Litorilinea aerophila: one gene and its partner. The protein of the gene in region 2 binds, or shares a complex with, the protein of the main gene of each other region. Links are inferred from orthologs where the notes say so. Each region holds a gene or a part of one and is shown on either strand. Other genes may lie near its edges. The genes, in order: secA and secY.

The links.
Region 1: the proteins of secY (region 2) and secA are in contact, whole or in part, in a crystal structure (PDB 3DIN), measured with the Thermotoga maritima proteins. The link is inferred for Litorilinea aerophila from one-to-one orthologs. Residues at the interface, in WP_004081795.1 of Thermotoga maritima: Glu108, Gly109, Glu110, Glu111, Ala236, Glu237, Arg238, Arg239, Ile240, Thr241, Ile242, Gln243, Tyr244, Ala245, Arg246, Arg247, Val248, Thr249, Gly250, Arg251, Arg252, Val253, Tyr254, Gly256, Ala257, Ser258, Thr259, Tyr260, Leu261, Pro262; in WP_004082002.1 of Thermotoga maritima: Glu261, Ala262, Arg263, Lys300, Ala301, Arg302, Thr303, Ile304, Ile305, Leu323, Tyr324, Asp325, Pro326, Val329, Ser330, Tyr333, Ile336, Lys340, Phe345, Val349, Glu363, Phe364, Tyr374, Ser375, Gly376, Gly377, Glu393, Ile395, Thr482, Ser483.

Annotation. Positions count from the first base shown.
Region 1 is NZ_VIGC02000018.1:101,801-118,519, reverse strand. What follows is about bases 5,995-9,468. They hold secA (preprotein translocase subunit SecA), read right to left. Parts: upstream 9,144-9,468; coding sequence 6,195-9,143; downstream 5,995-6,194. Other genes in these bases: FKZ61_RS14535 (Hsp20/alpha crystallin family protein), read right to left, coding at 9,372-9,468; FKZ61_RS14545 (deoxyribonuclease IV), read right to left, coding at 5,995-6,192. Outside these bases: FKZ61_RS14575 (DUF2203 domain-containing protein), read left to right, coding at 1-61; FKZ61_RS14570 (NifU family protein), read left to right, coding at 209-565; FKZ61_RS14565 (rhodanese-like domain-containing protein), read left to right, coding at 593-952; FKZ61_RS14560 (B12-binding domain-containing radical SAM protein), read left to right, coding at 1,074-2,564; FKZ61_RS14555 (B12-binding domain-containing radical SAM protein), read left to right, coding at 2,678-4,150; FKZ61_RS14550 (radical SAM protein), read left to right, coding at 4,157-5,236; more of FKZ61_RS14545, read right to left, coding at 5,266-5,994; more of FKZ61_RS14535, read right to left, coding at 9,469-9,845; FKZ61_RS14530 (BON domain-containing protein), read right to left, coding at 10,028-10,348; FKZ61_RS14525 (GDP-mannose 4,6-dehydratase), read left to right, coding at 10,623-11,669; gmd (GDP-mannose 4,6-dehydratase), read left to right, coding at 11,734-12,762; FKZ61_RS14515 (O-antigen ligase family protein), read right to left, coding at 12,784-14,151; FKZ61_RS14510 (transglutaminase TgpA family protein), read right to left, coding at 14,203-16,638. UniProt on the Escherichia coli protein: Required for protein export, interacts with the SecYEG preprotein conducting channel.
Region 2 is NZ_VIGC02000008.1:319-13,698, reverse strand. The notes cover bases 832-3,710. They hold secY (preprotein translocase subunit SecY), read right to left. Parts: upstream 3,005-3,710; coding sequence 1,658-3,004; downstream 832-1,657. Other genes in these bases: rplO (50S ribosomal protein L15), read right to left, coding at 3,155-3,631; FKZ61_RS07395 (adenylate kinase), read right to left, coding at 832-1,398. In the rest of the region: map (type I methionyl aminopeptidase), read right to left, coding at 1-546; more of FKZ61_RS07395, read right to left, coding at 742-831; rpmD (50S ribosomal protein L30), read right to left, coding at 3,732-3,920; rpsE (30S ribosomal protein S5), read right to left, coding at 3,913-4,482; rplR (50S ribosomal protein L18), read right to left, coding at 4,501-4,866; rplF (50S ribosomal protein L6), read right to left, coding at 4,947-5,501; rpsH (30S ribosomal protein S8), read right to left, coding at 5,571-5,966; FKZ61_RS07355 (type Z 30S ribosomal protein S14), read right to left, coding at 6,240-6,422; rplE (50S ribosomal protein L5), read right to left, coding at 6,562-7,134; rplX (50S ribosomal protein L24), read right to left, coding at 7,281-7,646; rplN (50S ribosomal protein L14), read right to left, coding at 7,765-8,133; rpsQ (30S ribosomal protein S17), read right to left, coding at 8,151-8,408; rpmC (50S ribosomal protein L29), read right to left, coding at 8,421-8,624; rplP (50S ribosomal protein L16), read right to left, coding at 8,698-9,120; rpsC (30S ribosomal protein S3), read right to left, coding at 9,152-9,823; rplV (50S ribosomal protein L22), read right to left, coding at 9,835-10,182; and 6 more genes. UniProt on the Escherichia coli protein: The central subunit of the protein translocation channel SecYEG. Consists of two halves formed by TMs 1-5 and 6-10.

The DNA of each region.
Region 1 (16,719 bases), on a different replicon or contig from region 2:
CTGGCACGACTTGAACGCTGGCTATGCGGGCCGCCGGCCCATTGACGATCTGGTAAGCTGACGGGCCTTCCAGGATTCAGCACAGTCTGGCGTCAATACCACGCCAGAAATTCGGCTGTATGACTTCCGGCAGCAGCCATCTGTGGGCTTCTGCCGGGATTGACTCAAGCCTGGAGGGAAATGGGTGAAGGAACCAGTGAACAGAACCATGGCAGATTTTGTAGAGGCATCGCCGGCGCGTACGGCATCCCAGGAGGCAACACTTCCGTCCACCTCCGACCGTGAAGACTCCCTGGAAGCGCGTATCCAGGCGGTCCTGGATACCTATCGCCCCACCCTGTACATGGACGGCGGGGATGTGGCGCTCTTGAGGGTGGACGAGAGTGGCATTGCCCACATTCAGATGTTGGGGGCCTGTATCGACTGCCCCATCAGCCTGCTGACCATGAAACTGGGCATTCAGCGGTTGCTCAAGGAACATTTTCCCGAGATTAAGGGCGTGAATGCCATCACCGACATCGACATCTCGGCGCTCTACAACCGCTCGCCCCACCCATCCTCCTGACACTCCATCGCTTCGAGGGAGATTGTGATGCCCAATCCCTTTGGTGTACCCGAACTGACCGTCCAGGAAGTGGCAGAAAAGCGCCGTTCTGGCGTTCCTTTTTTATGGCTGGATGTGCGGGAGCCGGTGGAGTGGACCGCCGCCCGCATTGATGATGCCGAAATTCTGACCGTCCCCCTGAGCGAGCTGGCCGAGCGCCAGTTGGATGCCCTGCCCGAGGCGCTCCTGGATCGGGAGGCGGAGATCGTGGTCTTTTGCCACCACGGCGTGCGCAGTGCTCAGGTGGCAGCCTGGCTCCGCCAGCAGGGCTGGAAGCGGGTCTACAACATGGCCGGCGGCATCGATGCCTGGGCCCGGGAGATCGACCCGTCGGTGGGCAGCTACTGATGCCTACCCGGGCCGCTAATTTTTATCAAGCGTTTCATATTAATTTGGGCGATCGGGGAAGCCGTGGTAGAATCCCACGCGTTCTTATCGATACTGTACCCTTGATTGAGGAGGGATCACTGTGCGTGTCGCATTAATCAATCCAAAATTTCGCCTGCCCATCGACACCCGGACGACGCCTCATCTGGGCCTGGCCTATCTGGCGGCTGTCAGTGAGCGTCGGGGCGACGAGGTGGTGATCTTCGATGCCGACGTGGAGCGCCGGTCCGTGGCCGACTTTGTCCAGGAGTTTCGCCCCCACATTGTCGGCATCACGGCCAACACGCCCCAGGTCAAACAGGCCTGGCGCACGGCACGCGCCATCAAGGAGGTCCACGACTGCCCCATTGTCCTGGGCGGGCCCCACGTGAGCGTCCTGCCTGAGGAGAGCTGCGAGAAGCCCTATGTGGATATCGTGGTGCGGGGCGAAGGCGAGGAGACCTGGATCGATATCTGCAACCGGTTGGAAGCCTACCTCAAGGATCAGCCCTCCTACCACACCGAAGCCTTCATGCACCCGGAGAACGAGATCTTCTCCGACTGCCTGGGGATCACCTACAAGACCAGCGACGGCCAGATCCACAACAACCCGGATCGGCCCCCCATCGCCGACCTGGACAGCCTGCCCTGGCCCGCCTACCATCTCTTTAAGATGGACCGCTACACCAACCTGCAGCCGGCCACCGACCATGTGGACGGCGCCCGCAGTTTCAGCATCCTCACCAGCCGGGGCTGCCCCTACCGCTGCACCTTCTGCAGCCAGAGCATCATGCCCATCAAGTGGCGCAGCCGCAGCCCGGAGAACGTCCTGGCCGAATGGCGCCACCTGGTGGAGGACCTGGGCGCGCAGGAGATCGGCGTCCTGGATGACAGCGCCAACATTCGCGTCAAGCGGCTGGAAGAGCTGGCAAAGCTGCTCATCGAACACAAGCTCAACCACGTCCCCTGGATCTTCGTCAACGGCATCCGGGCCAACCTGGCCAGTAAAGAGCTGCTGGCCCTCTTGAAGCAGGCCGGCCTGAAGCGCACCGCCTTTGGCGTGGAGACGGGCGATCCCGAAATCCTCAAGAGCATCGACAAGAAGGTGGATCACGACACCATCCGCCAGGCCTTCAAGAATGCCAAGGAAGTAGGGCTGGAGACCATCGCTTTCATGATCATCGGGCTGCCGGGCGACACCCGGGAATCCATGCAGCGTACCATCGACTTTGCCATCGAGCTGGATCCGATGATTGCCAACTTCTCCATGATGACGCCCTACCCCGGCACCAAGGTCTACGAGATCGTGAAACGCCAGGGTCGCTTCCTGATCAACGACTGGGAGGACTACGTCTTCTTCGAGCAGAAAGCCCGCTATGAGATGGGCGAGATGACTGCTGAGCTGGTGGAGGAGATGTACCGACGGGCGTATCGCCAGTTCTACCTGCGGCCTTCGCCCATCATCCGCCGCATCAAGAAGAAGGATTTCTGGCTGAACCTGCCCCGCAACGTGCGCATCGCCATGCGGACCTTCTTCCCCAAGAAGGAGAAGACGGGGCTGCGCAAGGCCGTGGAAGCCGAGGGCGCCATCTGAGCGTAATGTGTAAGTAATGTGTAAAACGTAGTGCAGGAAAATTCTGCACTCTCGTCTTTTATATTCTACGCATTACGCATCACGAATTCACCTTTTCACCTTCGAGGTTTTTTATGCGTGTAATTCTTGCCAGTCCAGAGGCCAAAGTCTGGAGCGCCCGCAAACACATCCCCCTGGGACTCGGCTACCTCGCCGCGGTGTTGCGTGAAGGCGGCCACGATGTGATGATCTACGATGCCGCCATTGAAGACGTGGGCGTCGACTACTACCTGGACCAGGCCGAGGCGGCAGGCAAACCCTACCAGCTGATCGGCATCACCGCCACCACCCCCCTGATTCAGGAGGCGTGGGAGATGGCGGCCCTGGCCAAGAAGCGGGGGCTCCACACGGTCCTGGGCGGACCGCACCTGACCATCATGCCCCTGGAATCCCTGCAGCCGCCCCACCACGAGTACGTGGACTACGTCTTCAAGGGGGAGAGCGAGTACAGCTTCCTGGAACTGGTCAACATCCTGGATGCGGGCCGCCGGCCGGACGTGATCCCCGGCATCCACTTCCGCCATGGCGACGAGATCGTGGCCAGCCCTGAGAGCCCCATGATCCCGGACCTGGACGCGCTGCCCTTTCCGGCCCACGATCTCTTCAAGATCGACCGCTATACCAACCTCCAGCCCCTCACCGACGGCCTGGATCCCCACGCCCGCAGCTTCACCATCCTGACCAGCCGGGGCTGCCCCTACAAGTGCACCTTCTGCTCCAAGCCGGTCACGGGGGATACCTGGCGGGCCCGCTCGGTGGAAAGTGTGGTCCAGGAGTGGAAGTGGCTGGTCAAGGGGCTGGGCGCCACGGAGATCGGCGTCACCGATGACATCTGGAACTTGAAGCTGCCCCGGGCCAAGGAGCTTTGCCGCCGGCTGGTGGAAGAGGGGCTGAACACCGTGCCCTGGGTGACGGTCCACGGCATGAAGGTCAACCACACCGACCTGGAGCTCTTCCAGCTCATGAAGGCCGCCGGCTGCAAGCGGGTTGGCTTCGGCGTGGAAAATGGCGATGAGCACATGCTGCGCAACGTGATCCGCAAGGGGCAGACCATTGACATGGTGCGGGAGGCCTTCGCCAACGCCAAGGCCGCCGGCCTGCAGACCATGGGCTTCTTCATCTTCGGCATGCCCGGCGACAACGAGGAGACCATGGAGAAGACCATCCAGCTGGCCCTGGAGCTGGACCCCAAGCTGGCCAATTTCCTGCTGGCTGCGCCCTTCCCCGGTACGGCCATGTACGACATGATCAAGGAGGGCGGCCAGATCTTCGCCGACAACTGGAGCGACTACGCCATCCACGAGCAGAAGGCCCGTTTCACCATGAACGAGGGCTACGATCCGGAGCTGGTGGTCCGCAAGTGGCGGGAGGCCTACCGCCGCTTCTACCTCTACCGCCCGGAGCGGGTCTTGGAGAAGATGATGTTCAAGGAGAACTGGACCAACCTGCCCAACACCCTGGCCCAGGTGAAGCGCTTCTTCATCGGCAGCAAGGACCAGACGGTCGATGCCATCGGTGCTTCCGAGAAGAAGGTGGTGGTGGGATAACACCCCATGATGTTGGGACTATTGCCGAAGTTGCCCCTCTATTGGGCCTTTCGTGCCTTTGGGTGGCCTAAGGTCAAGCCCTTCTCGGTGGTGATCAGCGTCAGCTTCCGCTGCAACAGCAAGTGCCGCACCTGTGATGTCTGGCGGAAGCCCAACGACGACCTGACCGTCGACGAGTGGGAGCGGGTTTTCGCCCACCTGGGCCGCGCGCCCTTCTACATGACCTTCACCGGCGGCGAGCCCTTCCTGCGCAAGGATCTGGACGAGCTGGTGGTCCGTGCCTACCGACACTGCCGGCCCGAAGTGATCACCATCCCCACCAACGGCATGCTGACCGAGCGGGTGCTCACCATGGTGGACCGCATCTGCCGGGAATGTCCCAAGTCCAGCATCGGCATCAACCTGAGCCTGGACGGCGTGGGCGAGGAGCACGATGACATCCGGGGCGTGGAGGGGAACTGGGAGCTGGCCATGGAAACCTGGCGCCAGCTCAAGGCGCTGCAGCAACAGCACAAAAATCTGGTGCTGACGGTGCACACGGTGATCAGCCGCTTCAACGTCCACCGCTTCAAGGAAATTTACGCGGGGCTTCAGCCGCTGGAGCCCGACAGCTACATCACTGAGGTGGCTGAGGAACGGGTGGAGCTGGACACGGTAGGCTGGGGCATCACCCCCCGGCCGGACGACTACGACGAGATCGCCGATTTTCTGAGCCAGCAGGCCCGGCAGGCGCCGGCCCGGGGTATCGCCCGCTTCACCCAGGCCTTTCGGGCCCAGTACTACCAGCTGGCCAAACGGGTGCTGCGGGAACGGGATCAGGTGATCCCCTGCTACGCAGGCTGGGCCAGCGCCCACATCGCCCCCAACGGCGACCTGTGGAGTTGCTGCATCCGCGCCGAGGCCGTGGGCAACCTGCGGGAACACGACTACGACATCACGCCCATCTGGCGCAGCCAGGCCATGGAAGCGCTGCGGGGGAGCATCAAGCGCAAAGAGTGCGCCTGCCCCATGGCCAATGCCAACTATGCCAACATGCTCCTCCATCCTCCCACGGTGACCAAAGTGCTGGCCGACGTGGTCAAGTAATCAATCCCCATCCAAGTTTCAGGCGGACCTCATGGAGGTCCGCCCGCTTCCTGACCCGTTTCGTGGCCATCCCGTAACCCTGGCGGAATGCGGGACGGATCGGCCACCAGGGCACAGAGCCGGCGCAGGTTCATCACATCCTCCGCCAGATCGTCCCCTTTGGGTGTCTCCAGCAACATGGCGATTCCGTCCCAGCGGGGATCGTTGAGGATGTGGGCGAAGCCCGCCTCGCCGATCTCCCCTTCGCCGATGTGGGTGTGTCGATCCACGTGGCTGCCCAGCTTCCCCTTGCTGTCGTTGAAGTGCCAGCACTTGAGCGCATCCAGCCCCACCTCCTGCTCCATCTCGGCCAGCATGGCCTCGTAGCCCTCGGGCGTGCGCAGGTCGTAGCCGGCCGCAAAGGCATGGCAGGTGTCCACGCAGATTCCCACCCGGCCTGGCTCTGCCAACAGTTCCATGATGGCCCGTAGCTCGGCAAAGGACTTGCCCAGGGTGCTACCCTGCCCGGCCATCAGCTCCAGCAGGGTGAGGGTGTCGGCACATTCAGGCGTCTCCCGGTGGATGCGGTTGAGGGCTGCGGCGATGCGGGCGATGCCTGCTTTCTCGCCGCTGCCGGTGTGGGCGCCGGGATGCAACACCACGTGGGGGATGGCGTAGGCATGGGCCCGCTGAAGTTCGTCCTTGTGGGCCCGCAGGCTCTTCTCCCACAGGGGATCCTTGGGGCTGGCCAGGTTGATTAGATAGCTGGCGTGGCTGACCGCGTATTGGATGCCCTGGGCGGCCATCTGCTCGTGCCAGCGGGCCACGTCTGCCTCGTCCACAGGCGGGCCGTTCCACTGGCGGTTGTTCTTGGTGAAGACCTGGACTGCGTTGCTGCCGATGGAAGCGGCCCGATCCAGCGCCTGGCTGACGCCGCCGGCGATGGACATGTGGGCGCCTAACATGAGTACTGCCATGGCTACTGCCCGGCCGGTACTCGTTGGCCACCGGCAGCCCGCTGACGGTCGCTGCGCATGTGGCAATTCTTGTACTTCTTGCCGCTGCCGCACCAGCAGGGGTCATTGCGGCCCAGCTCTGGCCCAGTCTTGCGCATCGTCTGGGGTTTGCCCGCGCCGTTGCCATCCCGGTTGGTGCGGATGTTGCGGGCGATGGGCGTGGGTGCCACTGGCTGGCGCTGGACCTGGAGGCTGAAGATGGCCTTGACGATGTCGCTGCGGATGTCATCCATCAGCTCGCCGTACATGCGGAAGGCCTCCCGCTTGTAGGCCACCAGCGGGTCGATCTGGGCGAAGGCCTGCAGGCCGATGCCTTCCCGCAGCCGGTCCAGGTCGGTCAGGTGGTGGATCCAGCGGTAGTCCACGGCCTGGAGCATGATCTGCTTCTCGATGCGGCGCATGAGCTCTTCGCCCAGCTCCGCCTCCTTGGCCGCGTAGGCCTCCAGGGCCAAGGCCACTGCCTGCTCTTCGATCTCCTCTGCCCGCAGCCCCTTCCACTGTTCGGCCGAGAAGTCCTGGGGCAGGGGGAAGAGGGCCCGCAGGGCCTGGACCAGCTCCTCCAGTTGCCACTCGTCTTCGTACTCGCTGGCCGTGAAGGTGTCCACCAGCTCGCCCACCTCCTCCTCGATCATGGCCACGATGGAATTCTTCATGGAGGGCTCGGTGAGGATGCGACGGCGCTGGTCGTAGATGCGGTTGCGCTGTTCGTTGACCACCTCGTCGTACTGAAGCACGTGCTTGCGGATGTCGAAGTTATGGCCCTCTACCTTGCTCTGGGCATTTTCGATGGCTTTGCTCACCAGGCCGGCCTCGATGGGCATGTCGTCTTCCACGCCCAGGCGGTTCATCAGATTGGCGATGCGGTCGCCGCCAAAACGGCGCATCAGGTCGTCTTCCAGGCTCAGGTAGAAGCGGCTGCTGCCGGGGTCGCCCAGACGGCCAGAGCGGCCACGGAGCTGGTTGTCGATGCGTCGGGCCTCGTGCCGCTCCGTACCCACCACGTGGAGGCCGCCCAACTGCTTCACCAGCTCCCGGTCCCGGGCCACTTCCTCATACTTCTGCTTGAGGACCTCGGCCCACCGGGTGTTGTAGACCCGCAGGGGATCCTGGCCGTGTTTCAGCATCTCCAGGCAGGCGTTCCAATCCGCCTGGGAGATCTCGTTGAGGTCGAAGCCTTCTTTGCGCAACTGCTCCCGGGCCAGGCCCTCGGGGTTGCCGCCCAGGAGGATGTCCACACCACGGCCGGCCATGTTGGTGGCAATGGTGACCGCGCCAGGGCGGCCGGCCTGGGCGATGATGGTGGCCTCCCGTTCATGGTTCTTGGCATTGAGCACCTCGTGGGGGATGCCCCGGCGCTTGAGCATGGCGCTGACCAGCTCACTGGTTTCGATGGCCACCGTGCCCACCAGCACCGGCTGCCCCCGCTTGTGGGCCTCCTCGATGTCCGCCAACACCGCCTTGAACTTGGCCTCCTGGGTCCGGTAGACCAGGTCGGGCAGGTCCTGGCGGATGATGGGCTTGTAGGTGGGGATCACCACCACATCCAGGTTGTAGATACGCTGGAACTCTTCTTCTTCCGTCTTGGCCGTGCCGGTCATGCCGGCCAGCTTGTTGTACATGCGGAAGAAGTTCTGGAAGGTGATGGTGGCCAGGGTCATGGATTCCTTCTGGACCTTGACCCCTTCCTTGGCCTCGATGGCCTGGTGCAGCCCCTCGCTGTAGCGTCGGCCTTCCATCAGGCGGCCGGTGAACTCGTCCACGATGACGACCTCGTTGTTGCGGACGATGTAGTCCCGGTCCCGCTTGTAGAGGGCGTGGGCCCGCAGCGCGTTGTCCAGGTATGGGATCATCTCGAAGTGTTCCGGGCTGTAGAGATTCTCGATGCCCAGCCGCTGCTCGATGTACGAGATGCCTTCCTCGGTCAGGGTGGCCACCCGCTCCTTCTCGTTGACCACGTAGTGGACCTCGGGACGCAGGTGCTTGACCAGGTTGGCGAACTCCACATAGTAGTTGGAGCTTTCCCGGGCCTCCCCGGAGATGATGAGGGGGGTGCGGGCCTCATCGATGAGGATGTTATCCACCTCGTCCACGATGGCGTAGTGGAGCTCCCGCTGGGTGAGCTGGGAGATATCCTGGACCATGTTGTCCCGCAGGTAGTCGAAGCCGAACTCGTTGTTGGTGCCGTAGGTGATGTCGGCCTGGTATGCTTCCCGCCGGGTGATGGGCCGCAGGGCCTGAAAGCGGTCGTCGGCCGACGGGTACTCGGGATCGTAGAGGAAGCTACCCTTGTCCGGGCTGCCGGCGCTGTTCTGGATCACAGCCGCGCTCAGCCCCAACAGGTGGTAGATGGGCCCCATGAGCTGGAGGCCCACCTTGGAGAGGTAGTCGTTGGGCGTGACCAGGTGAACGCCACGCCCTGCCAGCGCGTTGAGGTAGAGGGGCAGGGTGGCCACCAGGGTCTTACCTTCACCGGTCTTCATCTCTGCGATGGCGCCCGTGTGCAGCACGATCCCGCCCAGGAGTTGCACGTCGTAGTGGCGGAGGCCGATGGTGCGCTTGCTGGCCTCCCGGACGGCGGCGAAGGCCTCGGGCAGAATTTCCGTCAGTACCGAGTCTTCGATCTCCAGAATTTCCTTTTTGAGGCGATCCACTTCCAGGCGGGCAAATTTTTGCTGGTCGGTGCCCACCACGGCCAGGTATTCTTCTTCCGCGCGCGCCAGCTCCTCCTTCAAGGGGCGGACGGCCTCCTGGACCCGTTGGCGGAAGCGCTCGGTCATCTCCCGGAGTTCATCGTCGCTTTTGGCCTCGAAGGACTTTTCCAGCTCGTTGATGCGGTCCACCAGGGGCTGGTGGCGTTTTAAGATCTTCTCATTGGGATCGCCGGCAATGGCGTAATAAAGTTTCTTCAGCATGTCATTCCCTTATCGTTCAAACCAGTGCTTCCTGGCCGTATTTGCGGCAAACTGTTTACATTTTACCACGAGAATGCAAAAGTGGTCATGAAAGTTCCATGAGGGTCATCCCATTTTCCATGGCGCCCCATCCGCCCGGCCAGAAAATCAGGAGCCCTCCAGGTACAACGCCTGGAGGGCTCACGCCAAAGGAGGATGGACTATGGGGCAAAGAAATCGGGTTTGGGTTTACCGGGCCTGCACCTTGATCTGCTTGGGCCGGATGGATTCCGCCTTGGGCACGGTCAAGGTCAACAGGCCATTTTCAAAGGTCGCCTCGATGTGCTCCGCATCCACAGGCAGGTTGAAGCCCAGCCGCCGCTCGAAGGCCCCGTGGAAGAGCTCCTGTTTATAGTACTCGATCCGGTCCCCTTCCTGGCGAGGCGGGAACTGGCCCCGGATGATCAGCTCGTCGTTGTTCCAGGTGATCTCCACGTCCTCCGGCCGGATACCGGGCACGTAGGCCTGGATGTGGAAGGCGTCATCGGTGGCCCAGACATCCAGCGGCAGCCAGACAGTCCGACCCTGAACGGCGCTCTCGCCGGTGCTGCCACCATTGCGCTCGTAGTTGTAGGGCATCATGCGCCACTCGAACAGACGGTTCATGGTGTCAGCCAGGGTCGCGAAGTCACGAACCATGCTGTCGTAGATGGTGCTCCGCATGACTCATCCCTCCTTTCTGTGCCAGCATCTGAGTCAGAAATCAATGTCGGAAATTTGTGTCAGACACTGATGCATATGACAGGTATTTCATTGCATGCGTTTTGCCTAAAACGCTAAGCCGTCAACGTTAGATGGGCGCATGCATTCCGTTATCGTTCAGTCAGAACTGCGCTAAAATTTCGTTAGCGTTCACCCGGCCAGGAGCGGGCAGCCTGGCCGGCTACGCCTGTGGGCGACTGCCCGTTGGTCGGGCGCCCATCGTGGGCGCGGCCAATGCGCAGATGTGGATAGACCGGGCGACGGCCTGCCGCGCGCAGGGCAAGCTGGACAGCCAGGGCTCGTACCCGTTCATCCACAGCCCACCCCTCCAGGGTAATGCTGTCACGGCTGGCCACAATCTGGATCTGGGCCGTGGCGCCTCCCAGCAAGGGGTGGGCCGCCAGGGCGTCCCGCACCCGCCACGCCGTGGCTAAATCGCTTGCGCCATGCCCTACTCGGACCATGGTGGCTACTCCTGTCTTGCTGAAACCCTCGTCTCTGGTGCTACTACTATGGCACAGTGGCGTCAGAAAGGCACTAATGAACTGTTTGTACATTGTTTGAAGTCCATTTGACTCACCCGCCACTTTGTTCCCTCTCTGCCCGATGGTCTATACTAGCCCCTGTCATCCCAACCCGGATGGTGCGGGACTTCCTGCCTGGCGATGGAATCGAGGGTGGGAGAGAGGGAGGGCCGGGCGATGGACGAGCGGGAGACGAAAGGAGCGTGGAAAGACAGTGCGCGTCTTGTTGACGGGGATCGCCGGGTTTGCCGGCAGCCACCTGGCCGAATATTTGCTGCGGGAGCCACAGGCTACGGCGGACGTTCTGCCGCCAGGTGAGGCGCTGGAGATCCATGGCGTCATCCACCGTCACGACCGGCGCATCCAGCATCTGCGCAGCGCCCTGCACCTGCATCGGGGAGATCTGCGCAACGCCCTGTGGGTGAGCGAGCTCATTCAGCAGGTTCAGCCGGATCGGATCCTGCACCTGGCTGCCTGGAGCGACGTGGGGGGGAGCTGGGCCCAGCCGTGGACCACCTACGAGCTGAACATCCACTGCCAGCTCAACCTTCTGGAGGCGGTGCGGCGTTGGGCGCCGGACTGCCGCACCCTCATCGTCACTTCCAATGAAGTCTACGGCCTGGTCCAGCCCGAGGATCTGCCCATCGATGAAGAGACGCCCTTCCGCCCCAATAGCCCCTACGGCGTCAGCAAAGTAGCCCAGGACATGATGGGCCTGCAGTATTGGAACAGCCACCGGATCCCCACCATTCGAGCCAGAAGTTTCAACCATATTGGCCCGGGTCAGTCGGACGATTTTGTGGCCAGCGCCTTCGCCCGGCAGATTGCTGAAATTGAAGCGGGCCTGCGGGAACCGGTGGTGGCGGTGGGCAACCTGGAGGCTCAGCGGGATTTCACCGATGTGCGGGATGTGGTCCGCGCCTACTGGCTGGTCATCAACCGGGGTGAGCCCGGCCAGGTCTACAACATCGGGCGGGGGGAAGCCCGCCCTGTGCGCTGGCTGCTGGATACCCTGCTTCAGTTGACCCCTGCCCAGGTGTCGGTGACCCAGGATCCCACCCGTCTACGCCCCAGCGATGTGCCCATCAGCGTCTGTGATAACCGGCGCCTGGTGGCCGCCACCGGCTGGCAACCCCGGGTCACCTTACAGGATTCGTTGCGGGATCTGCTGGATAGCTGGCGGGAACAGCTACGCCGGGATCCCACGGGCGGGCCCGCGGGCAGGCCTACGTCCATCTCCGCCCGCGATTTTGAGGAATGACTCTGCTGCCAAACGGGCAGCTGTTTTCTGTCGAGACGGGAATGATTCAGAGGAGTGAAGAAAAATGCGTACCGCATTGATTACCGGCGTCACCGGTCAGGATGGTAGCTATCTGGCCGAGTTTCTGCTGGAAAAAGGATACCGGGTCATCGGCATGGTCCGTCGGACCAGCACCATCAACTTTGACCGCATCAAACACATCCAGGACCAGCTCGAGATCGTCCAGGGTGACCTGTTGGACCAGATGAGCCTGATCGGGATCCTCCAGGAGTATCGACCGCAGGAAGTCTACAACCTGGCCGCCCAGAGCTTCGTGCCCACCAGCTTCACCCAGCCGGTGTTGACCGGCGAATTCACGGCCCTGGGCGTCACCCGCATGCTGGAGGCCATCCGCATCGTGGATCCCAAGATCCGCTTCTATCAGGCCAGCAGCAGCGAAATGTTCGGCAAGGTGGTAGAGGTGCCCCAGCGGGAGACCACCCCCTTCCATCCCCGCAGTCCCTACGGCGTGGCCAAGGTCTACGGCCATTGGATCACAGTCAACTACCGGGAGAGCTACGGGATCTTTGGCTGTTCCGGTATCCTGTTCAACCACGAAAGCCCCCGCCGAGGCCTGGAATTCGTCACCCACAAGATCACCCATGGCGTGGCCCGTATCAAGCTGGGCCTGGCCAACGAGCTGCGCCTGGGCAATCTGGAGGCCCGGCGGGATTGGGGTTACGCCGCCGACTATGTGCGGGGCATGTGGCTCATGTTGCAACAGGACGAGCCCGACGACTACGTCCTGGCCACCGGCGAGACCCATAGTGTGCGAGAATTCGTGGAAGAGGCGTTCAGCTACGTGGACCTGGACTGGCGGGAATACGTGGTGCAGGATCCCAAGTTCTATCGCCCGGCTGAGGTGGACCTCCTGGTGGGCGATGCCAGCAAGGCCGGCAAGCGGCTGGGCTGGGAGCCCACCGTGGATTTCAAACAGCTGGTGCGCCTCATGGTGGATGCCGACCTGGCCGCGTTGCAGAAGGCCAACGGCTATCCACCCCAACAGCAGGAGATCCAGCAGCAGGAGATTCAGAAACAGCCGGACGCCCGGTAGGAACGGGCCCATCTGGTCGCGTCAGGACGGCTGGCCCAGCTCGTTCGAGGGGTCGGCCGTCGGTCGGATGTGGGTGCTGGTCTGAATCTGGAGGGCCAGCCCCAGGGCCACCATCCACCACCAGAGGAAATTGGTCTTGGCACCCATGGCCACCGCATCCAACTGGCTGTACAGGGTCTGGGCCAGCAGGCAGCCTAACAGCCCCAGCGCCCACACCCGCTGCTCCGCCGCCTCTTGACCTGCCCGGCGCCAGACTCCCACCAGCCCGGTCACCAGGAGCAAATAGATGGCCAACAGGGCAACCAGCCCGGGTAGGCCGAAGTCCAGGCCGGTCTGGATGAAAAAGTTGTGGGCGTGTCCCAGGTCATAGGTGGGGGAAATGCCCTGCATGGGATAGAGGAGGAAAACCACTTCCCGGAAGGTACCCAGCCCCATGCCAGTGAAGGCAAAGTCGTGGAGGCCCGTGATGGCGGCGCTCCAGACCGTCTGCCGGAAGCCCAGGCTGCTGGTTCCGCCCAGGGCTTCCACGGGGGGCGCATCGCTGATGAGGTCCACCAGGCTGGCGGGCAGGAAAGGGAAGGCCAGCACCAGGGCCACCACTCCTCCGGCCAGCGCCCAGCGCCCCCACCGCCAGGGCAAAAGCGCCATGGTCAACACCCCCACCGTCAGCCCCAGTAGGCCAGAGCGGGACTGGGTGAGCACCAATACCCCCAGCACAATCCCCGTACAGAGGAGAAAAAGCGCCCGCAGCGCCCTGTGACTCCAGGTGCGTTGTCCCCGGTTACCCAGGGCGCCCCACACCTGGGCGACGCTGAGAGCCAGCATCAGCGGCAGGGCGTGGAGCAGCGTGCCGGCTACCTGGTTGGGGTGGAACCCGCTCTCCGCCCCCTGGAAGACGCCCACCAGCGGCCCCGGAATGCGGCTCAGCACAGGCTGAAGCAAGGCGAACTTGTACAGCCAGTTCATGCCCAGGGGCGCCGCCAGGGCGATCCCCGTGGCGGCCAGGAAGAAGCCGGCTGCGACAGCCCGATAGAGACGCATGTCGCGGCTTCCGTGGGCCACCACCGCGGCGAAGAGGCAAAAATTCCAGAGCAAAATGTAGGCCCGGGGAATGGAGTGCGCCATCCGCAAAGGTTCGGGCGCGGCCCACAGGGAGATGGGCAGCATGAGACCCAATAAAAAAAAGAGCGGCCAATCGGCCGGCGTGGAGCGGCACCACAGGCCCAGCCGCCATCGTCGCCAGAGCCATCCCAGAGCCAAGAAAACCAGGCTCAAGGGAATGGTCCACGGTGGAAAGCGGGCCGGAAAGTAGAGGGAAGGCATTGCCAGCCCCAGCAGCAGCAGGTCGACGATGAGGGGAATGTCCCACCAGGCGCGCAAATACCTCATGGCCGCATGGTAGCACAGGCCGCATGGGGCCGCAAAACCGGCCATCCTCCATCAACGTTCCAGCAGGGAGAAGGGATCCACCTTTCGGCGCAGGATGGTGCGCATCATTTTTCGCAGCCACGCCTTCCAGAAGATGGGCTGCAGCGAGTTCCACGCGGCCATCAGCTGGCCATCTTCATCCACGGAAGACCGGAGGCTGCCGGACGTTCCCGGGCTGTGGCTGTTGCGGCTGAAGCGGTAGTGCACGTAGGAATGGATGATGGTGTGGATAGGCTCCCGGGCCACCGGTAGGGCCCGTTCCAGCTGGTGGGCCTGTTCGTAGGGCGTCTGGGTGGGAGGGAGAGACAGGCCCAGCCGCGCCGCCCATTGCTGGAGCCGCCCGAAGAAAATGGGAGGCAGGTCCGGGTCAAAGCGGTTGGGACCGGACAGCCGGGTCCGCCAGACCAGCCAGGCGCCTGCGCTCAGGACGCCCAAAAGCACCAGCGCGCCCAGCCATCGGCTCTGCCCCGCCAGCACTTCCGTGCCGCCCTCCATGGCAAATTCCTCGTTGAGCAGGCTCTCCGCCCCCATGTCCAGGCCAGGCGCAAAGGGATCCTCCTCCATGTAGGGGTCCAGGTTGGTATCCAGGGGGGCGCTGGCCATGTCCGCCGGGATGGGGTCGTTGCCCACGGGACGGTTCAGGGTGCTTTCTCCGGCGGTGGGCTCAAACTCGATCCAGCCCAGGCCCGGGAAGTAAACCTCAACCCAGGTGTGGGCGTCCCGCTCGGTGATGTAGAAGAGCCCCGTCTCTTCGTCGTAGGTGCCTTCGGCGTAGCCACTGACCACCCGGGCCGGGATGCCCAGGCTGCGCAGCATGACGGCCATAGCCGTGGCGTAGTAATCGCAATAGCCTTCCTTGATGTCGTAGAGGAAATATTCCACCGGATCCACATCCGGCGGCGGCGCGCTGATGGCGTCGTTGTAGGTGTAGCCCCGCAGGAAGGTCTCGATGGCCTTGGCTTTGTCGTACAGGGTCTCCTGGCCTGCCACCACGGTGCGGGCTGTCTCGGCCACCCGGGGCGAGAAGTTCTCCGGCAGCTGGAGATATTTTTCCAGGATCTCGGGGGGGAAGTCCGCTTCCACACTGCGCAGGGCACGCTGGGTGACCTCGGTGTAGTAGCTCACCACGGTGTAACTGTCCCCCGCTTCCAGGGGCGTCCGGGCGCGGGCCAGGGCGATCTCCACGGCGGTAGCTGCGGGCTCGCCGTCGGTGCCCGCAGGCCCGAAGAGGGAGGGCGCAGGCAGGGGCTGTACCAGCGCCTCGAAGGGGACGCTGGCCCGCACAATGTCCGGCGCGCCGAAAAGGATATTGCCCGTGGGTGACCGAAGGGTGATGGTCTGGGTCATGGGGCGCCGCAGGGCCCAACCGGCCACCGGAACCGCCTCCTGGGCATCGAAGTTTAGCTCTTCGTCGCTGGTGTTCAGCCACTGGCGGCCGGTGTAGGTGTCGTACACCACGGCTCGCCAGTATCGCCCCTGCGCGGTGTTGACCTGGAAGACGATGCTATTGCCCACGTTGCGCTCACCGCCCAGGGACAGGGTACGCCCAAAGGCCGCGGTGGTGGGCCGGGTCTGTCGGTTGAGCCCCTGGTAGAGCCGGTTCCAGCGTTCTGTGGTCTCCTGCCAGCGCTCATTCAGGGGGGCCATCACGTTGCGCACCTGGAAGCTGTGGCCAAGGCCCGGTGAGAGCCAGGCCAGGGTGATGATCAGCACGCTGAAGAGGAAGCCGTTGCGCAGGAAATCCAACGTGATATCCTGGCTAAAGTGGACTCGCTGTTCTCGCCACCGGATCTGCTGTTCCGCCAGGTGGGTGCGCACGAACAGGATCATGGCCACCAGGCAGAAGAAGATGAGAAAGCCCAGGATGGAGCGGGGCGCATAGTAGGTGTTGATGAGCAGCACCAGGCCCGCGGGGATGACCGCCCGCCAGGTGTAGCCATAGCGGAAGATGGCCCAGACGCCCAGGTAGGTCAGCCACCAGACCAGAAAGCTCATCTCGAAGATGAAAACGTAGTTATCCGCGCTGGCGGCATTGTTGAGGGCTGCGTCCACCCAGTTCAGCCAGCGTAGCAGGATGAAATAGGCTCGGGCCTGGAGCTCGGGGATGCCGTTGTTTTGAAAGGGCGCCAGCTCGGCTTCGCTCACCAGGCCGGTCATCAAATACAGGATCCAGGCCAGGCCGGTGAACATGCTGTGGGACAGGGCAAAGAAGCCGTCGAAACGGCTGTAGGCCATCAAAAAGCCCAGCAGCAGGGCGCCCAGGGTGACGGGCACCAGCAGGGTCATGTCCGAGACATAGCCGGCTGCATCCAGGGAAATGGCCAGGATCAGATAGAGCAGCGAAACGAGTATACCAGTGAAAAGCCGGCCGTCCTGGAAGTAGACGTTTTCACTGTACCGCCGGCCAGGGCGATCGGTTCGGGTGGAATCAAAGGTTCGGGTTGCCATGGTTAACCTCGATTGTCGCGCCAAAGTGCCACAGGCCCTGTGGGCTGACTTACATCTTGCCCCAAGGGTTGGCGACGTCTG
Region 2 (13,380 bases):
GAGGACCTGGGGCGGCTCGTGCATCTGCCGTCCGACGCCGTGGCCGGTGTATTCCCGCACCACGTGGAAGCCATGTTCCTCCACGTACCACTGGATGCTGCGGCTGATGTCTACGATGCGATTGCCGACCCGGGCCTGCTCGATCCCGGCGTAGAGACAGGCTTCGGTCACCGCCATCAACTGCTGGGCCTCCTGGCTGACCTCCCCTACGGCGTAGGTCCAGGCGCTGTCTCCGATGAAGCCCCGGTAGCGGACGCCCACATCGATGCTGATGATATCCCCGGCCCGCAGCACTCGCTCCTTGCTGGGGATGCCATGGACCAGCTCCTCGTTGATGCTGGTACAGATGTGGGCCGGGTATCCCCGATAGCCCAGAAAGGCCGAGGTCGCGTTATATTTTTGCATGACCTCCACCGCGATCTGGTCCAGCTCCCAGGTGCTGATGCCAGGACGCACCGCTTCCCGCATGGCGGCGTGGACCCGGGCCACAATCCGCCCGGCTTCCCGCATGATCTGGATCTCTCGCGGGCTCTTCAGGATGGGCATTTTCCGCTGTTGCACCGGTTGATTCAACTTCCGTCGTAAAAACTTTCGACTACCCCGTCTAAACATGGGTCACCCGTACCATCCTCCGCGCGTCCCGGCCTGCATGTCCCCACCGGGGAGGTCATACAGGAAAGCCGGACTCGCCTCCCGGAGCATTCTCCAGGATGGAAACCATCGGCCAAGTTCGGCCGGAATTCACGACTCCAACACATCCTGGGGCAACACGGACAGGAGCTCCCGGTTGACCTCTTCAATGGGCCGAGAGCCATCGATCTCCACCAGCAGGGACTTGGCAAAGTAGTAACCGATAAGGGGCGCCGTCTGCTTGTAGTAGACATACAGCCGGTTCCGTACCGTCTCGGGCTTGTCGTCGTCCCGCTGGTAGAGTTCACCGCCGTCGATGTCGCAGATGCCTTCCCGGGCCGGCGGATTGAATTCCACGTGATAGACCGCGCCACACTGTCGGCAGACCCGGCGCCCTGTGATGCGGCGCATGGCCTCCTCATCCTCCAGGTGGATCAGGGGGGCCAGGGAGATGCCGCCATGGGGAGCGGTCATCTGATCCAGGGCCGTCGCCTGGTTCAGGTTGCGGGGAAAACCATCGAAAATGGCGCCCCGGGCACAATCCTCCTGGCGGATCCGCTCTGCCACCATCTGGATGGTCACTTCATCCGGTACCAGATCGCCCCGATCCATGTACTGTTTGGCCAACAGCCCCAGTTCCGTCTCGTGGCTCAGGTTATAGCGAAACAGATCCCCCGTGGAAATCTGAGGAATCTGCAGTTTCTCCGACAACAACCTCGCCTGTGTGCCTTTACCGGCGCCCGGCACACCGAGCAACACCAGATACATGCGCCGTTGATCGTTCATGATCCTTCCTCAAAGTCCTGCTGGTCCCTACACCGGCGCCGAGCTCTAGTATAGCCTGGCGTAAATACCACGGCAGAAATTCCGGGCGCCCTCTGGGCGCGCTCCCTCTGGTAGAAACCATCGGCGAATTTCTGTCGGGATTTACTAGCCCACACCGGTGCCGGGAGTGCTCCCGGGCCCGAAGGCCCAGGAGCGATTGAGTCGTGCGAACCATCCGTCTCTGGCCGGCCAGATGGACGGCTCAGCGGATGAAGCCCTCGTAGTTACGCATGAGCAACTGAGCTTCGATCTGCTTCATGGTGTCCAGCACCACACCGACCACGATCAGCAGGCCTGCGCTGCTGATGATGAGCGACTGGTAGCCGGTCAATACGCCGGCGCCGCCAAAGATGCTGTCCGCGGCCACACCCACCAGGTAGGGCAGGATGGCGATGAAGCCCAGAAAGAGGGCCCCCACCAGGGTGATCCGGGAAAGGACGCCGTTGAGGTAGGCCTCTGTACGGGGCCCGGGCCGGATGCCAGGGATGAAGCCGCCCTGCTTCTGGAGGGTCTCCGGCAGATTCTGCTGCCGGAACATGACGTCGGTGTAGAAATAGGTGAACGCCACGGTAAACAGGAAGTAGAGCAGCCAGTACAGGAAGTTGGTGGGGCTCATGGCGTTACTCACCCAGAGGGCCACGCTGCCCAGCCAGTCCGGCCGCGCCACAAAGTAGCTGGCCACCGTGCTGGGGAGGATGAGCAGGCTCTGGGCGAAGATCAGGGGGATCATGCCTGCAGTGTTCACCCGCAGGGGCACGTGGGTGCTCTGTCCGCCCACCATCATCATGCGATTCCCCCGCATGGTACGGACCCGTTTCCCGTATTGAACCGGGATGCGCCGTTGTCCTTCCTGCACCCAGACGATCAGGGCCACGGTCAGGACGGTGATGATGACGAAGATGACCAGGAGCACCGGCTGCTGGGAAAGCTGGCGGATCTGGAACGGCACCGATGAGAGGATCCCGGCAAAGATGATCAGGGAGACGCCGTTCCCGATGCCCTGCTCCGTGATCAGCTGCCCCAGCCAGACGCCAAACATGGTGCCGGCGGTCATGCCGAAGATGATGGTCAGCGAGGGCAGGAGTGCGTCCCCGGTGAAGCCCCAGTTGGGCAGGATCACCAGGCCGCCACCCACCGGGCGGCTGAGCAGCGTCCCCTGGGCAATGGCCTGCAAGACAGCCAGGGGCACGGTCATCCAGTAGGTGTACTGGTTGATCCGCATGCGCCCCTGCTCCCCCTCCTTGCTGAGCTCTTCCAATGCGGGCACAATGGGCGTCAGCAGCTGCATGATGATGGACGCGGTGATGTAGGGATAGACCCCCAACGCCATGACGCCCATCTGGGCCAGGCCGCCACCGCTGAAAAAGTTCAGGAGGCTGAGGAGCATATTCTGATCGTCGCCCCGGAACAACTGGGCCAGGGCATCCCGGTCTACGCCAGGCAACGGAATGTTGGCGGCAAACCGGTAGAGGATCAGAATGCCGATGGTGACCAGGAGCTTGTGGCGCAGATCCGGCAAACGGAATGCATTACGTACAGCCTCAAGCATAAAGATCTTCCCCCTTGATAATCCAGCACGGCCCATCACTTCCCGATGGGCGGCTCAGGTCGCTCCGGCCTGGGGCCGGGACGGCGGGCCACCCACCGGGGTGACAGGCAATACGGCAACAATCGGACAGACCGACGTAACGCATCCGTCTCAGGAACGGGGCAGATTTTTGTTGACGAAGACGGGCAACAGCTCGATGGAGCCGCCCGCGGCCTCGATCTTTTGGCGGGCGCTTTCACTGACCCGGTGGGCCTTCACATGTACCGGCTTGCCGATCTCCCCTCGCCCCAAGATGACGATGGGATCGCCCCGATCGATCAGCCCCCGATCGGCCAGGCTGTCGGGCGAAACCTGGTCGTTGGCCTCAAACAGCCGGTCCAGCACATCCACGTTGATGGCCGCATAGTGCACCTTGAAGCGGTTGTTGAAACCCCGCAGCTTGGGCAGGCGTTTCACCAGGGGAAGCTGGCCACCCTCAAAAGTCGGGCGGACCCCACCGCCGCTGCGGGCGTTTTGGCCCTTGGTGCCGCGCGTACTGGTTTTCCCACGACCGGAACCAGTACCACGACCTACTCGCTTGCGCTTTTTCTTGGCACCTTCTGCAGGACGCAGGTCATGTAGTTTCATGGTCTTCTATCCTTTATAAATTCGGCGACGTCCTCGGGCTTGGCGGGCTCTCTACACGCCATTTCGGGCCTCGCCCGCCGGAGGGCGTCCCGGTCCGGTCTCAGGCCTCTTCGACCACCACCAGGTGGGAGACCTTGTTGATCATCCCCCGGATGACAGGGGTGTCTTCCTTCTCCACCGTCTGATGCAATTTGCGCAGCCCCAACGCTTCCACCGTCGCCTTCTGGCGCTTGCTGTAGCCGATGGGGCTCTTCACCAGGGTGATCTGCAGGGTTTTGGACTCAGCCATGCATCTCCTCCTTGTACCAGAAGGGCGCCAGGTGGCGAGGATCGACACCCCGCCGCTCCGCCTCGACGCGGAAGTCCTGGAGCTGCTTCAGGGCGGCGAAGGTGGCCTGCACCACGTTGAGGATGTTGTCACTCCCCAGGGACTTGCTCAGCAGATCCTTGATGCCGCAGGCTTCCACCACCGCGCGGACACCGCCGCCGGCGATCACGCCGGTGCCGGGGCTGGCCGGCTTCAGCAGGACTTTGCCAGCGCCGAAGTTGGCCTCAATGGCATGGGGAATGGTGGTCCCCAGCAGCGGAATCTGGGCCATGCTCTTGCGGGCCCGCTCCGAGGCCTTGCGAATGGCATCGGGCACTTCTCGGGCTTTCCCAACGCCCACGCCGACGCGGCCCTTCTGATCCCCGACCACAACCACGGCCCGGAAGGCAAAGCGTCGCCCTCCTTTGACCACCTTGGCCGTGCGGGCGATATGGACGACGCGCTCGTCTAGCTCTTCGCGCTCCTCCCGTTCCCGGTCCTTCCGTCTTTCCCGTCGATTATCCCGTCGATCTCCACGTGCCATGTTTTTCTCCCAACAAACTCAGAAAACGAGTCCACCTTCCCGGCTCCCCTCGGCCAGGGCCTTGACACGGCCGTGGTAGGGATAGCCGCCTCGGTCGAAGACGACCTTTTCAATTCCCTTGGCCCGGGCTCGCTCCGCCAGGGCCCGCCCCACAGCACGGGCCCTGGATTGGGGATCCAGGGAAGCCAGCTCGCTGCGCAGCGCCCGGTCCAGGGTGGAGGCGGAAACCAGGGTCGTCCCGGTGGTGTCGTCGATGATCTGGGCGTAGATTTGATACAGGCTGCGATAGACGTTCAGCCGCGGGCGCTCAGGGGTCCCAAAGACCTTGCGCCGAACACGGCGGTGGCGACGTTTGCGCGCCTGTGCACGATTTTCCTTGGCCATCTTTCTTTCTGCTCCTGTTGCCGTTCACTCACCGCTCCCGAGGGCGCTGGATGGCGCCCGCCAGGAGATGAGGATGCTTTTTAGCGGCTCGCCTTGCCGGCCTTGCCCGCCTTCATCCGCACATACTCGCCTTCGTAGCGGATCCCCTTGCCCTTGTAGGGCTCCGGGGGGCGGGTCTTGCGGATCACGGCAGCCAGCTCACCCACCGCGCACTTGTCAATCCCCGAGACGACCAGCGAGCGGCCATCCCGGTCCACTTCGAAGGTGATGTCCTTGGTCGGCGGGCGGAAGATCACCGGATGGCTTTTACCCACCTGCAAGACCAGGTTGTCGCCCTGCTTTTCAGCTCGATAGCCGACGCCGTGGATCTCCAGTTTCTTGGAGAAGCCCTGGGTCACGCCCACCACCATGTTGTTCAGCAAAGAACGGGTCAGGCCATGTTGGGCCCGGTGGTGGCGGGAATCGCTGGGGCGCTTCACAATGATCTGGCCGTCTTCCTGGACGATCTCCATGGCGGGGCTGAGCTGCGCCTCGAGCGTCCCCTTGGGCCCAGTCACCGTCACCCGGTTTCCCTTTTCCACTTTGACGGTGACGTTGGCCGGTACCGGAATCGGCTTGCGTCCTATGCGTGACATGATACCCTCCTGACACGAATCACGTTTCCAGGCCGGGCATAGAGGCCGTCCCTGGAAAGGGATCCTTTTTCACCAGATGTTACAGAGAATCTCGCCGCCGACCTTCTCGCGCCGGGCCTGGCGCCCCGTCAGCAACCCCTTGGGCGTAGAGATGATGTTGATGCCCAGGCCACTCCGGACCCAGGGGATCTCCCGATAACCGGTGTAGACCCGGCGACCGGGCTTGCTGACCCGTTCCAGGCCGTTGATCACCGGCGCGCCGCGCCCCGTGTACTTCAAGGTCAGCACCAGATTGGGCTGGGGGCTGTCCCCGGTCACGGTGTAGTCTTCGATAAAGCCTTCCTCCTTCAAGATACGGGCGATGCCGATCTTGAGCTTGGAGGCAGGCATAGCCACCTGCCGGTGTTGCACCATGCAGGCGTTGCGGATGCGAGTCAGCATATCCGCAATAGGATCGGTAACCATTTCTATCTCCTTCGGCTACTCTTGCAATCTCCTGCAATTTGTCTTTTCCCGACGGCCAGGAGCCTGGGAAAAGCCGCAACCACAGGTTGGAACTATACAAGCCCCAAATTGCAGTCGCACAAACGGCAGGTATCCTGCAGAAAATTGTAGTTAGCAACCTGAAACGTGGATCGGCCACCACATCAAAACCATCACATCAAAACCATCACATCAAAACCACCACATCAAAAGCAGTATCAAAAGCAGTGGGCCGATCGTCCTACAGGGCAAACCTTACCAGCTGGACTTGACGACGCCCGGCAGGTTGCCCTTGAGGGCCTCATGTCGGAAGCAGATCCGGCACAGGCCAAAGCGGCGCATGTAGCCCCGGGGCCGGCCACACATCTTGCAGCGGTTGCGCACCCGGACGGCGTACTTGCGCTTCTTCTCACGAGCAATCATGGACTTCTTCGCCACGGTAATCCTCTCCGACTGTTCTGGTTGGCGCCAGGATTCGCGCACCGGCACCAGGGTCTCACGCCAACGGTCTCAAGTCACAAGCACCACGCCATAGACGAGTTGCGACCAAATGGGCCGCAACCGGCCGGTCTGGCGCTTAGGAACGCTTGAAGGGCATGTCCATCAAGGCCAGCAGGCGGCGGGCCTCTTCATCGGTCTCGGCAGTGGTGACAATGGTCACCTCCAGGCCACGCACCTTGTCGATCTGATCGTAGTCGATCTCCGGGAAGACCAGCTGCTCCCGCAGGCCGATGCTGTAGTTGCCCCGGCCGTCAAAAGAGTCGGGGGAGACGCCCTGAAAATCCCGCTGGCGGGGCAGGACGATGTTGATCAACCGGTCCAGGAAGTCCCACATGCGATCCCCCCGCAGGGTCACCTTGGCGCCGATGGGCATCCCCTCGCGCAGCTTGAAGGTGGCGATGGAGCGCCGGGCCTTGGTGATGACCGGTCGCTGGCCGGTCATGACGGCCAGGTCGTTGGACGCCGCCTCCAGGGCCTTGCTGTTCTGCAGGGCCTCGCCCAGGCCGATGTTGACTGCGATCTTGGTGATGCGGGGAACCTGCATCACGTTACGATAGCCGAACTCCTTCATCATGGCCGGCACCACTTCCTCCCAGTAGCGGGTCTTCAGTCGAGGTACCGGCCTGGGGCTCTTGCCGTTTTCGCTCATTTTTCTTCACTCCTTGCCCGCAAGCGCCGCCCAGTACGGCGCCAGGTCAGGCCATTGATCTCTTTTCAAAGGTGAATCGCCGGCGCCTTCCCCCTGGGAAGCCGCCCACGCCAGGTGTCCCCAGATAGCCCGGGGCACACCGCCTGTCAGGCACTCTCCCCAGGGGAAGGCAGCGGTTCGCCGGTCCGGCGGTCGATGCGAATCTTCTCCCCGTTGGAGGCCACCTGGTAGCCAGCCCGGGTGGGACGGCCGTCGGTCCCCACCAGCATCACGTTGCTGATGTGGATGGGCGCCTCCCGCTCGATGCGACCGGTCTGGGTTCGCACATTGGGGGTGGCCCGCTGGTGCTTGATCACCATGTTGGCACCGCTGACAATGACGTAGACCCGGTTGGGGTCGTAGCTGCCGTCCTTCCGCTTCTTGCGGATCACCTGCTGGACCTGACCCCGGTAGCCTTTATCGTTGCCGGCGATGATCTCCACCGTATCGCCCTTTTTAATCTTGACCTTCATCTTTCAACACGCTCCTCTTGTCGCAAGGGAGTCAAAGCGAGACACACTCGCCTGCCTGGATTCCGATGCTCATCTACCATCTGACCGGGGCCCGGGAAAGGGATGCTCCCAGCCGCCGTCACAGAACTTCGGGCGCCAGGGAGACGATGCGCATGTAGCCCTTTTCCCGCAACTCCCGCGCGACCGGGCCGAAGATGCGCGTGCCCCGGGGGTTCTTATTGTCGTCCACGATGACGGCCGCGTTCTCGTCGAAGCGGATGTAGCTGCCATCCGCCCGCCGCAGGGGGCGCCGGGTGCGCACGATCACGGCGCGCACGATGTCCCCCTTTTTCACGCTCCCGGTGGGGGAGGCCGACTTCACCGTGGCCACAATCTCGTCCCCGATGGCAGCGTACCGACGCTGGCTGCCGCCCTTCACGCGGATGGTCAAAAGCTCTTTGGCACCCGTGTTATCGGCTACTCGGAGCCGGCTTTCTTGCTGAATCATGGTCTCTGTTCCTCGTGTTAGACGACGTCGGCCCGCTCCAGGATCTCCTGGACGAAGAACTTTTTTTCCTTACTGATCGGCCGGCATTCGCAAATGCGCACCAGATCGCCCTCTCGGGCTTCGTTGTTCTCGTCGTGAGCCTTATATTTTTTGTTGACTTTGATCACCTTGCCGTACAAGGGGTGGCGAGTGATCCGTTGGACCGTGACGACCACGGTTTTGTCCATCTTATCGCTGGTGACCACCCCAACCAGCGTCCTTCGTCGTTCCCGCATGGCTCAATCTCCTCACTCGCTCATCCCTGCCAACTCACGTTCCCGCAGGATGGTCTTGATGCGGGCGATGTCCCGCCGCACCTGCCCCAGGCGGGCTGTGTTGGTGAGTTTGCCGGTGCTCTTCTGAAAACGCAGGTTGAACAACTCCTGGTACAGGTCGTCCAACTGGTTGGCCAATTCCGCGTCGGTCATGGCTCGCAATTCGCTTGCTTTCATCGGTTACCCTCCTCACGTGAACCCTGTCGTTGCGCCGATCCACCGCCTGGCGATGGCCGGGCCCGAACCAGGTTCAACTGCCGGTATGGTCCTCGCGGGCCACAAACTGTGTCCGCATGGGCAGCTTGTGGGAGGCCAGACGCAACGCCTCCCGGGCCTGTTCCTCCCGCACCCCTGCCATTTCGAACAGGATGCGCCCGGGCTTCACCGCCGCCATCCAGTATTCCACATTCCCCTTACCGGAGCCCATGCGGGTCTCGGCGGCCCGCTTGGTGAAGGGCTTATCCGGGAAGATGCGGATCCAGAGCTTGCCGCCCCGGCGGATGTAGCGCACGATGGCCCGACGTGCCGCTTCGATCTGGCGGCTGGTCACGTAGTGGGGCTCCACCGCCTGCAGGCCGTAGGTCCCGAAGGCGATCTGGTTGCCCCGGTAGGCCTTCCCCTTGAGGCGCCCGCGCTGCTGCTTTCGATACTTGACCCGTTTTGGCATCAACATGGTTCAATCCTCCATCCGCTGGCGCCGGCCGTCAGGAGGCCGCTTCGGCGCTGTAGCGTGCGTGATATTCCTCACCCGGCAACACTTCGCCGTGGTAGATCCAGACTTTGACGCCGATCACCCCGAAAGTGGTGTTGGCTTCGGCCGTGCCGTAGTCGATGTCGGCCCGCAGGGTGTGCCGGGGCACCTGGCCTTCCCGCACGGTATCTACCCGGCCCATTTCGCTGCCGCCCAGGCGGCCGGCGACGGTGATCATGATGCCCTTGCCACCGGCACGCATGGTCTTCTGAACGGCCTGTTTCATGGCCCGCTTCCAGCTGATGCGCCGCTCCAACTGCTCGGCGATGCTTTCGGCCACCAGGCGGGCGTCCAGTTCCGGCTTGGCGATCTCCCGCACATCGATCTTGACCTTCTTGTGGGTCAGATCTTGCAACTTGGACCGCAGCTGGTTAACGCTGGCGCCCTTGCGGCCGATGATGACGCCCGGCCGGGCCGTGTCGATGATCACATGGACCTGGTTCGGCTGGCGCTCGATTTCGATGCTGCTGATGCCGGCCCTGGGCAGGTCCGCGTGAACCACCTCCCGGATCATTCGATCCTCGTCCAGCTGTTCGGTATAGGTCCTGCCGGTGGCAAACCAGCGGCTGCGGTGCTCTTTAATGATTCCCAGACGGAATCCCCTGGGATGTACCTTGCGACCCAATGCTCCCCTCCTTAGCTTTCGCCCGCGACACGTTCTTCCAACACGACGGTAATGTGGGAGGATCGGCGAATCCAGGGCTTGAAGCGCCCCCGGGCGCCAAAGCGCCGCCAACGGCGGCGGGGAGCTTCATCGGCCACGATCTTGGCGATGTACATGTCCTCCGCCTCCAGGCCGTAGTTTTCCGTGGCGTTGGCCAGGGCGCTCTTGATGGTTTTGGCCACCACTTTCGCCGCTGCCTGGGGCATGAACTGAAGCTGTACCAACGCGTCTTGGGCGCGTTTCCCCCGCACTTCGTCAACGACCAGCCTGGCCTTCTGTGCGCTGATCCCCGTATATTTGGTCACTGCTTGCACTTGCATAGTTCGGCTCTCCACGCTGTCCGCCTTTACGCTTTCTGACAGGATCGGTCCTACCGGCGAGCCCGGGTGCTCTTTTCAGATTTGATGTGGCCCCGGAAGAACCGCGTCGGCGCAAATTCGCCCAGCTTGTGGCCGACCATGTTTTCGGTGATGTAGACAGGAACATGGCGGCGTCCGTCATGAACGGCGATGGTGTGGCCGACAAATTGTGGGAAGATGGTGGAGGCGCGGGACCAGGTTTTGATCACCTTGCGCTCTCCCTTCCGATTCATCTCTTCGATTTTCTTGAGCAGCTTGGGGGCAACGTATGGCCCCTTTTTCAGTGAACGAGACATATGGCTTTCCCCTACTTCTTTCCACCACCGCGACGACGCACAATGTACTTACTGGTGCGCTTGTTGCGCCGGGTTTTCTTGCCCAGGGCAGGCTTGCCCCAGGGTGTCTTCGGCCCAGGCATCCCGATGGGCGAGCGGCCTTCGCCACCGCCATGGGGATGGGAAGCCGGATCCATAGCCACGCCGCGCACGGCCGGCCGCCGGCCCAGCCAGCGCTTCCGCCCGGCCTTGCCGAGGGTGATGTTGGCGTGATCCGGGTTGGAAACCTGGCCGATGGTGGCCAGGCAGTTCATGTCGATGTAGCGCACCTCCCCGCTGGGCAGGCGAACCTGGGCCATGGCCCCTTCTTTGGCCACCAGTTGGGCCGCGTTGCCTGCACTGCGCACCAGCTGACCACCCCGGCCCGGATAGAGCTCGATGTTGTGGATGGTGGTACCCAACGGGATGAGACGAATGGGCAGGGCATTCCCCGGCCGGATGTCGGCATCAGGCCCGGACATGACCGTGTCGCCCACGTTCAACCCCACCGGCGCCAGGATGTAACGCCGCTCGCCATTCTGGAAGACCACCAGGGCGATGCGGGCGCTGCGGTTGGGATCGTACTCAATGGATTCCACCCGCCCGGGGATGCCGAAGTTGTCCCGCCGGAAGTCGATGATGCGATAGCGCCGCTTATGGCCGCCACCCCGGTGGCGGACGGTCACGACCCCGCGGCTGTTGCGCCCACCCTTCTTGCGCAGGGGGGCCAGCAGGGATCGCTCCGGCTCTTTGCGGGTGATGTCATCAAAGGCCGAGACGCTCATGCCCCGGCGCCCGGGCGATGTGGGTCGGTAAATTTTGATAGCCATGGACGTCTACTCCTTAAACCCCTTCAAACAGCTGGATGGACTCGCCCGGTGCCAGCGTGACAATGGCCTTTTTCCACTTGGGCTTCCGAATCATGACGCGTCGCCCCCGCCGCCGGGTCTTGGCCGGCATGACGGCGATGCGCACATCCTCCACTGTCACCCCGAAGGCAACCTCTACGGCGTCCTTCACCTGAAGTTTGTTGGCCCGCATGTCGACTTCGAAGACGTATTTGTTTTCGTCTTCGGCTGCAATCATGCTCTTTTCCGTAATGATGGGCCGCCGAATCACTTCGTAAACGTGCATGGTTATTCCTCCGCCTCGGCTACCGCGGCTGTGCTCTGTCCGGCCACATCAGCACCCAGCCACTCTTCCACGTGGGCCACAGCCTCCCGGGTCATGAGCAGGACATCATAGCCCAGCAGGTCCCGGATGTTCAGGTACCCGCTCAGCAGGGATTTCACCTCGGGGAGGTTGCGGGCGCTCAGCTGCACCACTTCGTCCTTTTCGGGCAATACCAGTAGCACCCGCTGCCCATTCAGCCCCAGGGCCTCCAACAGGGCCACCATGGCCTTGGTCTTGGGCTGCTCCATGGTCAGCTGGTCCAGCACCACAATCTGGCCGGCGCTGGCCTTCACCGAAAGGGCACTGCGCAGGGCAGCCCGGTGCATCTTCTTGGGCATGTCCTTGATGTATTTGCGCGGTCGGGGGCCGAAGACCGTCCCGCCGCCGACCCAATGGGGCGCACGGATGGAACCCTGTCGGGCCCGACCGGTCCCCTTCTGGCGCCAGGGCTTCCGGCCACCGCCAGAAACCTCGCCTCGGGTCTTGGTCTTATGGGTGCCCAGTCGTGCGTTGGAGAGCTGACGGACCAACGCCTGGTGCATGAGGGGCCGGTTGATGGGCGCCCCAAAAACCAGGTCGCTGACCTCCAATTCCCCGATCTGGTTCCCGGCCATATCTTTCACAGGCAGCAACATGGTCACTATCTCCTCTTCTTCTTGTTTGCCTTCTTCACAGCTTCACGCACCAGCACGAGGCCGCCACGCGGGCCGGGAACAGCACCTTTGACGGCGATCAGATTGCGCTCTGGGTCCACCAGGGCCACCTGCAAATTCTGAACGGTGACCCGTGCGTTGCCCATGTGACCTGGCGCCTTGGTGCCCGGGAAGGTATGGCCGGGGGTCGTGCCCGCGCCGCGGGAACCGGTGGCGCGATGACGGTCCGACTGGCCATGGGTCTTGGGACCGCCAGCAAAGCCGTGTCGCTTGACCGCGCCGGCGAAACCACGGCCCTTGGAGACGCCGATCACGTCTACCCGTTCGCCTTCTTCAAAAACGTCGGCCTTAATCACATCCCCCAAGGAGAGGGTCGGGGGCTCGGCATAGCGCAACTCCCGCAGCCGGCGCAGAAGCGGAGTGCCGGCCTTTTGGAGATGGCCCTTTTGGCCCTTGGTGAGCTTGCGCTCTGCCACTTCTTCGAAGCCGATCTGGACGGCGTTATACCCATCGGTCTCCGCCGTCTTGACCTGGGTCACATAGCAGGGGCCGGCCTCGATAACGGTTACCGGGATGGCCACACCGCTCTCATCGAAGAGCTGGGTCATCCCTACTTTTTTGCCAAGAATTCCTCGCATCATATCCTCCTGGGACTGACGGTTACAGAGAAAATGGCGTAAACCACATCATCCCATGGGGCCTGCCGGACCTGGAGCCCGACGGCCGCCTGATTGTTGTGCGCTGCAGGGCCCTCACCTCCGTGGACGCCGCGGGAATGCCCGGCGCGCATCCGGAGGTGGAAGCGCTACAGTTTAATTTCGATATCGACGCCTGCCGGCAGATTCAGCCGGGTCAGGTTTTCAATCGTCTTGCTGCCCGGATCGAGGACGTCGATCAGGCGCTTGTGGGTGCGGATCTCGAACTGCTCCCGGCTGTCCTTGTCGATGAACGTGGACCGCATGACCGTGAACTTCTCGATCCGGGTCGGCAGGGGGACTGGACCAACGACCTGGGCGCCA